DNA from 2 places in the Cutibacterium acnes genome. Region 2 is predicted to be linked to the other one. Evidence: riboswitches for the same ligand, from Rfam matches in the RefSeq annotation. Region 2 holds a riboswitch; the other holds the start of a gene.
What was found. A riboswitch is a leader RNA that binds a small molecule or an ion and turns the genes downstream of it on or off. The one in region 2 is predicted to bind thiamine pyrophosphate.
Positions count from the first base shown of each region.

Region 1: another riboswitch for thiamine pyrophosphate. It lies ahead of thiM (hydroxyethylthiazole kinase); the one in region 2 lies ahead of CPA42_RS00865 (ECF transporter S component).

Region 1 is NZ_CP023676.1:935,899-940,495, forward strand. Features, by position in the region: gene CPA42_RS04745 (MFS transporter) at 1-1,305, shown strand, start outside; gene CPA42_RS04750 (hypothetical protein) at 1,582-1,761, opposite strand; TPP riboswitch at 1,818-1,931, shown strand; gene thiM (hydroxyethylthiazole kinase) at 1,900-2,733, shown strand; gene thiE (thiamine phosphate synthase) at 2,720-3,370, shown strand; gene CPA42_RS04765 (L-lactate dehydrogenase) at 3,483-4,451, shown strand; gene CPA42_RS04770 (NAD-dependent malic enzyme) at 4,494-4,597, shown strand, end outside.
Region 2 is NZ_CP023676.1:183,768-188,364, forward strand. Features, by position in the region: gene hrpB (ATP-dependent helicase HrpB) at 1-2,380, shown strand, start outside; TPP riboswitch at 2,550-2,653, shown strand; gene CPA42_RS00865 (ECF transporter S component) at 2,688-3,317, shown strand; gene CPA42_RS00870 (ATP-binding cassette domain-containing protein) at 3,314-4,597, shown strand, end outside.

The sequences.
Region 1 (4,597 bases), 750 kb from region 2:
CCCTTAACGCGCAATCAGAAGAATCTTGTTGCCCTAGCCGTCGTCGGAAATATCTCCGAGTTCTTTGATATCTTCCTCATTGGTTTCGTCGTATCCGTCCTGACTAAGCCATGGAATCTGACTGGCACTGAGGCGGGCGTCATTCTCGCCTGTTCCGGTCTGGGGACGGTCATTGGCGCCATCATGTGGGGACGTCTTGCCGACAAGATCGGACGCCGCTCCTCTTTCTTCTGGTGCGTGCTCCTGTTCGTCGTGTTCACTGTAGTATCAGTGTTCACCCCAGATCGTGGCTGGATTATGCTCGCCATTTTGCGTATTGGCGTGGGGATCGGAGTCGGCGGACTTAATATCACCTCGATTCCCTACGTCCAGGAGTTCGTGCCTGCTAAGCAGCGCGGTCTTCTTGCCGGCCTGGCGTCGGTATTCATCCCCCTCGGTCTGTTCTTGGGGTCGTTAGCACAAAATGCACTGGGCGATAATTGGCGTGCCCTCATCGCTTTGGGCGCCATTCCTGTTTTCCTGCTGGTGTGGATCCGTTTCGTGCCCGAATCACCACGGTTCCTACAGAGTCATGGGCGTGATAAGGAAGCACGCGAGGCCCTAGCCTGGGCACTCGATATACCCGCTGACGACATTGGAGATTTGCCTGCCGTTGAACACGTCCAAGACGCTTCCTACTCACTTGTCTTTGGTAAATACCGCAAGAGTCTTCTCATCGTCAGTCTGGGATCATTCTGCTTCATTCTGGGCTCTTTTACGATTCAGTCGTGGGGCCAGACCCTGCTCAAGACCGGCTTTGGCAAGTCTCCCGAGCAAGTCGGGACCCTGTTCATGTTCGTTTCCCTGGCCGATCTCATCGGGCGCTTCCTATCAGCATGGCTGGCAGACCGCATTGGTCGGAGAGCCACCATGTTGTCGTTTGGCCTCATCGGTGCTGGCGGGACTCTCATCATCGCCCTTTCGGCCCGCCTGGGTTGGGGCTGGCAGATCTTCTTCGTCGGTGTCCTCATTGCGATGGCCTTCGCCGACGGCGCCTTCGGCATCCTCAATGCTTTCGGCGCCGAGCAATTCCCCAACGAAGCTCGCTCGACTGGTCTGGGACTGGGCTACGGCATCGGCGCCACCGCCAAGATCATCGGTCCGGCGCTTATGGGACTCATGGTGGGCGGATCTGCCGTCAAGCAGAATGTCACCCTGGACGCGGTATTTCCGGCATTCATCCTGTTCGCTGTGCTGCTAGTCATTGGCGGTATGACGTACATGTTTGCCCGCGAAACTCGTGGCACCTCGCTCGACACGATCTGACCAATTAGATGATCCTGATGTCGAGGGCCTGTACCTGCCTCAAAGGATTGACCGAGGCCGTGACTTGACGGGGTGGTTTAGGGGTCCTCGACACGCCAGATCGAGCGGTGCGGAGTGATTTACGACGTTGACAGTGAGATCTGGAGGTTCTTTGGTGGCCTTAACGGCGTCCACGATGGATAGACGGCATTACAGGCCTTGCTGTCCTTTACAGTGATAGATGTTGTGCTCGTCACTGGTGGCTGCTGCAGTTGCGGAATCCAACGTGTCAAGTCGTCATAGGCCGTTGCACAGCATCTCTTTGTCCCCGACAGCTCTCCATGACAACGAGGTTTCGGTCTCGGCAACCTCTGACGTAGCAGCGTCGAGAACCTCAACGTCAGGGTCAAGGTGGGGGCTATGCCGGCATGGTGTCACCCGGATCTTTGCCTGGTTGGAGCTGGTTTGAGACGGCATTTCCCGATTAGTAGGGCGAGGACCGTCGTGAGCGCACGGCACGGCGGTAGGTTAGAAGGCAACGACGCGGGAGCCCACTGATCGCTGTGGGCTGAGAGGGCGCCACGAAGGTGCCGACCGCCGGAACCTGTCCGGATCATGCCGGCGAAGGGAGTGGTTGACATGACTGAATTGTCGAATTTGGTGGCGGAATCTGTAGAGCGATTACGCCGAGACAAGCCGCTGGTGCAGTGCCTGACGAACATCGTCGTGGCTAATTTCACCGCTAACGTGTTGCTGTCTGCAGGGGCGGTTCCTGCCATGGTCGACAATCCCGAGGAATCCGAGGGATTCGCCTCCATTGCCGACGGTGTACTCGTCAACACCGGAACTCCCTACCGGGAGACCGCTGAGGCCATGATTGCTGCTGCGCGCGGTGCCGCAAGCAGCAACACACCATGGGTACTTGACCCGGTGGGGGTAGGCATGCCATGGCGCACTCGGGTGGCCCTGGATACCTTGGACGTCGCCGCTCCAGCCGTCATCCGGGCGAACGCCTCTGAGGTGTTGGCATTGGCCGGTACTGGTGCCTCCGCTCGAGGTCCGGAGGCAGGAGATGCTGTTGAGGATGCCTTGGCGTCCGCGACTCAGCTCGTCCGCCGTTACGGCTGCGTAGTGGCCATTAGCGGCCCCGTCGATCACATCCTCGATGCGGACCGGCATGTGATCGTGTCATCGGGGCATGAGTGGATGACGCGGGTTACTGGAGTTGGGTGCTCACTGGGAGCTCTCACGGCAGCCTTTGCGGGAATCCAGAATGACCACCTCATCGCGGCCGTGTCCGCGACCGCCATGTTGTGTGTCGCCGCCGAACGGGCAGCTGAGCGCAGTGCTGGTCCGGGGGCTTTCGCGCAAGCTCTTGTTGACGAATTATTCCTGGTATCACCCGACGAGGTTGGTGAGCGGGGAGGGCTCCGCGATGTCACGGCCTGAATTTGATCTGTCGGTTTACCTCGTCACCGACACCGCCCAGTGTGGCGGACCTGACGAGGTTGTTGAGACCGTGCGCCACGCTATCGCCGGCGGGGTGACTCTGGTCCAATTCCGCGACCACGACTTGTCCGATGACGAGTTCGTCGCTTTGGGGCGACGCGTCAGAGAGATCTGTGTGTCGGGAGGGGTGCCCCTCATCATTGATGACCGCGTACATCTCGTTGCCGAAATTGGGGCCGATGGTGTCCATGTTGGGCAGTCTGACATGCCGGTCGACCAGGCCCGTGCGATTCTGGGCGACGATCTACTCATCGGCTTGTCCGCTCAGACTCCCGCCCATGTGGAGGCCGCCCTGTCCCAGGGGCGTGACATCGTCGACTATCTGGGAGTTGGGGCCCTGCATGGTACTGGAACCAAACCTGAGGCTGGGGAGCTCGGCCTGGCTGAGATTCGTGATGTCGTCAACGCCAGCCCGTGGCCGGTGTGCGTCATCGGTGGGGTGAGCGCATCCGATGCTCAAGACGTAGCCCGGGTGGGATGTGACGGCCTGAGCGTCGTCTCGGCGATTTGCCGGAGTACCGACCCCAAGTCCAGTGCACGGGAACTTGCGGAGGCGTGGCGTACGGCGAAGGAATGATGACCATGGCCTGGTGTGGAGACGTGCACAAATGGCCATAGATGCTGGCATCTTGTTCAGATGAGCGGACCTGGTGCGCAGCGTTCTGAATCAGGCGCGAAGGCACCTTAAGATGACCGTCATGAGCACTTTTGACGCCACTCGTCGCGCCTCCAAAATTTCCGTTGTCGGTGCTGGTTCAGTCGGTTCTTCACTGGCCTACGCCTGCCTCATCCGTGGATCGGCCGGCCTGGTATCCCTCTACGACATCGCCAAGGACAAGGTCGAGGCCGAGGTGGCGGATCTCGCCCACGGCACTCAGTTCACCCCTGCTTCGGTCATGGGCGGTGCTGACGTCCACGACACTGCTGACTCTGACGTCGTCTTCATTACTGCTGGGGCCAGACAAAAGCCGGGCCAGACTCGCCTAGACCTCGCCGGCGTCAACGCCAATATTTTGCGTTCCCTCATGCCACAGCTCGTTGAGCAATCCCCGAACGCCCTGTTCGTGCTAGTGACCAACCCGTGTGACGTCCTCACCGTCGTTGCCCAGGAGGCCACCGGATTGCCCGCCAACCGTGTTTTTTCCACCGGTACGATGCTCGACACCTCGCGGCTGCGTTGGCTCATCCGTCAGTGGGCCAACGTCGAGCAGCGTCATGTCCATGCCACCATTGTGGGCGAGCACGGCGACTCGGAGTTTCCGCTGTGGTCGACAGCCAATATCTCCGGTGTACCGATCCGCGACTGGGCAGTTGACGGTAACCGGGTGTTTACCGAGGATGTACTGGCTGACCTAGCCCACGAGGCGGCTTACGCGGCTTACAAGATTATTGAGGGCAAGGGCGCTACGAACTACGCCATTGGCTTGACGGGCGCTCGTCTAGCCGAGGCTTTGCTCCGTCCAGGCCGCTCCGTTCTGCCATTGTCGAGCGTCATGACGGACATGCACGGAATATCGGGGGTGGCCCTATCGATGCCCTGCATTGTCTCCCGTGACGGCATTGAGGGGGTCGTCCCCGTTGCTATGGATACCGAAGAAATCGCTTCTCTCAAGGCTTCAGCGGAACGGCTGCGTGACACTTTGTCATCGATCGCTTGACCCGATGAACATCTGTGCTGCTGACCGCATAAGCTAGGGGATATGTCAGTTCCCTTTCAGTATGCGCATGATGACGACGGAGGCCTTCTAAGGATTGCGGCCCGTGGCCAGGAGGTGTTGACGAACCCTCTGGCCAATCGGGGCAC
Region 2 (4,597 bases):
TACTGGTAAGACAACATTCGTCCCGCCCTTGGTGGCCTCGAGGTGTTCTGGTCGGGTTATCGTCACCCAGCCACGCCGGGTGGCAGCGAGGGCCGCTGCTCGCCGACTTGCCACGCTGACCGGGACCCGCCCCGGGGAGTTCGCGTCGCACACCGTGCACGGTGAGTCGACGACAACCCGCGACACCAAGGTGGAGTTCGTTACTACCGGGGTGTTGCTGCGCCGTCTACTCAGCGACCCCGACCTGACTGGGGTGGATGCCGTCGTCCTCGATGAGGTCCACGAACGTCACCTCGACGCTGACCTCGTCGTGGCAATGGTGTGTGAAGTTGCTCAATTGCGCGATGATCTGACCATTGTCGCGATGTCGGCGACTGTCGATAGTTCCGGGTGGGCAGCTTTTCTCGGCGGTGTTGAGCCGGCGCCGGTTGTCGAGGTGGCCTCCGCTCTGCATGAACTCGAGGTGGAGTGGGCACCGGCAGCTGGTGCTGCTGTGGAATCTCGGGGAGTGAGTCGCGAATTTCTCGGCCATCTTGGCACTGTGACCGTTGACGCGCTTGATCGCCACACTGAAGGGTCGGCACTTGTTTTTGTTCCGGGCGCCCGCGAGGTTGACCACGTCGTCGCGGATTTGCGTTCCCGGCTCGCCGGGATAGATGTGGTCGGGTTGTCTGGGGCGATGTCGGCACGTGAGCAGGATCATGCTCTGTCAGATCCAGGGAATGTGCGTCGCGTTATTGTCTCGACGGCTGTCGCAGAATCTTCCCTGACGGTGCCTGGTGTGAGGCTCGTTGTTGACTCCGGGTTGTCACGCGAACCGAGACTCGACCGTGGTCGAGGTATGACGGGCCTAGTGACGGTCCGGGAATCCCGCGCTTCAGCAGTGCAGCGCGCCGGACGCGCAGCTCGTCTGGGCCCGGGGGTAGCAGTGCGCTGCCTGCGTGCCCAGGACTGGGCGGGCATGAATGCCGACCCTACCCCCGAGGTCGACCACGCCGACCTTGTGGCGTCCCTGTTGTCTTTGGCGGTGTGGGGATCCCCTCGTGGCGAAGGGATGGCACTGCCAACACCATTGCCACAGGATCGGGTAGCTGCGGCCGAAGAGGAACTGCGAGATCTGGGGGCCGTCGACGCGGAGGGGCGGATTACGGCGAGGGGGCGTCACCTTGCCACGTTTCCCCTTGACCCACGTCTGGCAAGGGCTTTGACCGACGGTGCCGCCATCATCGGATCGCGCCGCTGTGCTGAGATCGCCGCCATGCTTGGCCTGGAAGACGGCCAGGTCGACCTCGTTGGGCAATGGCGTCAACTGCGATCGGGGCGACACCCAGAGGCCGCGATGTGGCGCCGCGAAGCTGACCGGCTGGCCCGGCTCATCAACGACGTTCCCCCTACCGACATCACCGATGACGATGCCGTCGCCACCGTCGTTTCCCTTGCTCGCCCGGGGTGGATCGCTCGCAGCCGAGGGGTGGGTTCTACGTCGTATCTACTGGCCTGTGGCACGGGGGTTGACCTTCCTCGCAACTGCCCTCCAGGGCTGCTCGGGCAGCCGTGGCTGGCGGTGGCACGTACCTCGCGCATTACTAGTGGCGCCCTCATCCGGGCCGCTGTCCCGCTCTCGGAGTCGGCTGCGTTGGAGTCCGGTGAGGCGATGCTGACGAACGACACACCGGTGACTTGGGATGGCGGGAAAGTACGGGGCAGGCGGGTGTCGCGCCTCGGTGCGATCGAGTTGTCGTCGACCCCGGTCCGCCCAGATCCGGTACGGGCTCGCCACGTGGCGCTGGAAGCAGTGAGGTCTGGGGGACTTGACGTAGCGAGCCTGACGAAGAACGGTGAATCTTTGCGACGCCGTCTTGCCCTGGCCCATCGGGTGTTTGGTGATCCCTGGCCCGATGTCAGCGATGAGGCTCTGCTAGCCTGCGCCGAGGAGTGGCTTGACCTCGACGCGTTGGCGGCAGGGCGGGGAAGTGACGCAGCTTCGGGGTTGCGGGGGCTGCTGGGCTGGCAGGAATCCGCTCGTCTTGACGAGGTCGCCCCCGAGACCATCACCGTCCCCAGCGGATCGCGGATCCGCGTCGACTATCCCGAGCCTGGCAGTGACACCTCTCCGGTTCTTGCAGTCAAACTCCAGGAGTGTTTTGGCTGGACTGATGGCCCGACGGTGTGTGACGGCAGGGTGAGGGTGGTCCTCCACCTGCTATCCCCGGCGCGACGGCCCCTGGCCGTCACCGACGATCTGGCGAGTTTCTGGGCCAGTGTGTATCCCGCGGTGAGGGTTGAAAACCGGGGGCGCTACTCCAAACATCCCTGGCCGGAGGACCCCATGACAGCCACACCTACCAAGCGCACGAATCGCGCCCTGCGGGGGAACTGATGTGGCGTCCTCCAGGGGCAAGATACGTGTGGTGAATTGGTTTTCGATCCCGTGGGTAACCACCAGGAGTGGCTCCGGGGTGTTTCCCAACCATGATTGCCACGGGTGGTTTGCGGGCGTCGAGTGGCGTCGAGCGGTGGTGATCTCACGGCGTCATAGCTATGATCGAGAGCAACGACAGGGGAGCATCGTCGGATGCTGAGAGTGGGCACCGCCCAGACCCTCGAACCTGAACCGGTTAGGACCGGCGTAGGGAGTCGGGCTCTTCGCGCTTTCGCGCCCCTTCCGAATGAGCGGAAGGACTTCTATGACCAACGACAAACTCACCATGCGATACCGCACTATCGACATCGTGACTCCAGTGATGATTGTTGTGGCATTCGGCGTCATCTTCCTCGGCTACGGAGCGGTATATAGTCTCCTCAAGCCGGCCACGTCGGTGTATCTGCCCATTGAGGGCATCCTTTCTGGCATCTGGTTCCTGCCGGCACTTCTTGCTGGGCTCATCGTTCGTAAACCCGGTGCAGCCTTACTCTCCGAGGTTCTGGCGGCCGCCATTGAGGCTGCTCTCGGCGGCCCGTGGGGGGCTGGCACCCTCATTTCCGGTGTCGTCCAGGCCCTGCCGATGGAGCTGTGTTTGCTCGTCGTCGCCTACCGCAAGGCCGGTCCGAAGCTTGTCCTGGTGGCCGGGGCTCTTACCGGTTTCGCTGAGGCCATCTACGAGCGCATCTCTTACTACCCGATGTTCCGTTTCGGCGACACGATCGTCTACTTCGTTTTCATGATCGTTTCCGGGGCTCTGCTCGGCGGTCTGGTGGCATGGGGTATTGTCCGTGGCCTCGCGGCTGCCGGTGCGCTCAGCCCCTTCGCAGTTTCTCGTGAATTGCGTGGCGGGAAGTCACCCCGGAGCACAATCTCATCGCGAAACCTGTCATGACTGACGTCTTGACCCATGCTGACCACGTTGACGAGGTTTCCAGCCGCCGGGCGGTGCCGGTGGATGTCGAGGGGATGACGGTCGGCGTTCCCGATCGCGACGAGCCCATTCTTGGCCCCATCGACCTCCATTTGGGGGCAGGATCCCGGGTGCTTGTATCTGGGCCGTCGGGAGCTGGTAAGACCACCTTGCTGCACGCCATCGGCGGCTTACTGGAGGAAGAGAGCTACGACCTTACCGGGCGGGTGAACACGTGGTCCGGCGACGTGAATGTCGGACTGTTGCAGCAGGAACCGATCCACTCCGTCGTTGCTGCTACATGCGGACGAGACATCGCCTTTGGCCCGGAGAACCATCGTGTCCCGCGCGAGGACATCTGGCCGATCGTCGAGGATTCCCAACGACGAGCCCGGTTCACCATGCCCATGGACCACTCGACTACGAAGATGTCCGGAGGCCAGATGCAGCGCCTCGCCATCGCTGGGATCCTCGCTACCAATCCCGGGCTGTTGCTGCTTGATGAGCCCATTTCCATGCTCGACGAGGAGTCGGCTACGGCGATCCGTGACGAAATCGCCAGGATGGCCCACGACCGAACTGTGCTCGTCGTCGATCACCATCCCGACCAGTGGCGTGGCGTCCTTGACCAGGTCGTCGAATTGACCGACCACGGCACCCTCAAGAAGATCTGGGACTTTGAAGACTTCCTGGACTCGCGTGAGGCAACGTCATTGCCGTCACACACCTCCACCGCGGGCGAGGTGGTTGCTTCTACCAGCTCCCTCGATGCCCACCGTCCCCAGTCCGACGACGTGCTGCTGGGTGGTGTCACCATGTCTGCCCGGCGTGGTCACATTACCGTTGTGTCGGGCCCGAGTGGGGTTGGCAAATCCACCCTGCTGAGGCTGCTCGCTGGCCTTGACGTTCCCGCGTCTGGCGAACTCACCCTGCCGGACCAGACCGCCTGGGTGCCGCAGAACCCGGAGAATTACCTGGTGGCTCGAACGGCTGCCGACGAGTTGTTTGCCTCGCCGATGGTCCCGGAGGACGCCGATCTTAGGGACTTGGTGCGGACCTTCGGGCTCAAATCGATCCTGGACTCCCACCCCATGACGTGCTCCGGGGGCGAGAAGCGGCGCCTTGCTATCGCGGCAGCCCTGGCCCAGCGCCCCGACCTTCTCCTTCTCGATGAGCCGACTGTCGGCCTCGACGACGACCGCGGCGCGAGCGTGCTGTCAGCGATTCGTGCTGCTGCTGACTCAGGTGTCGCCGTCGTCGTT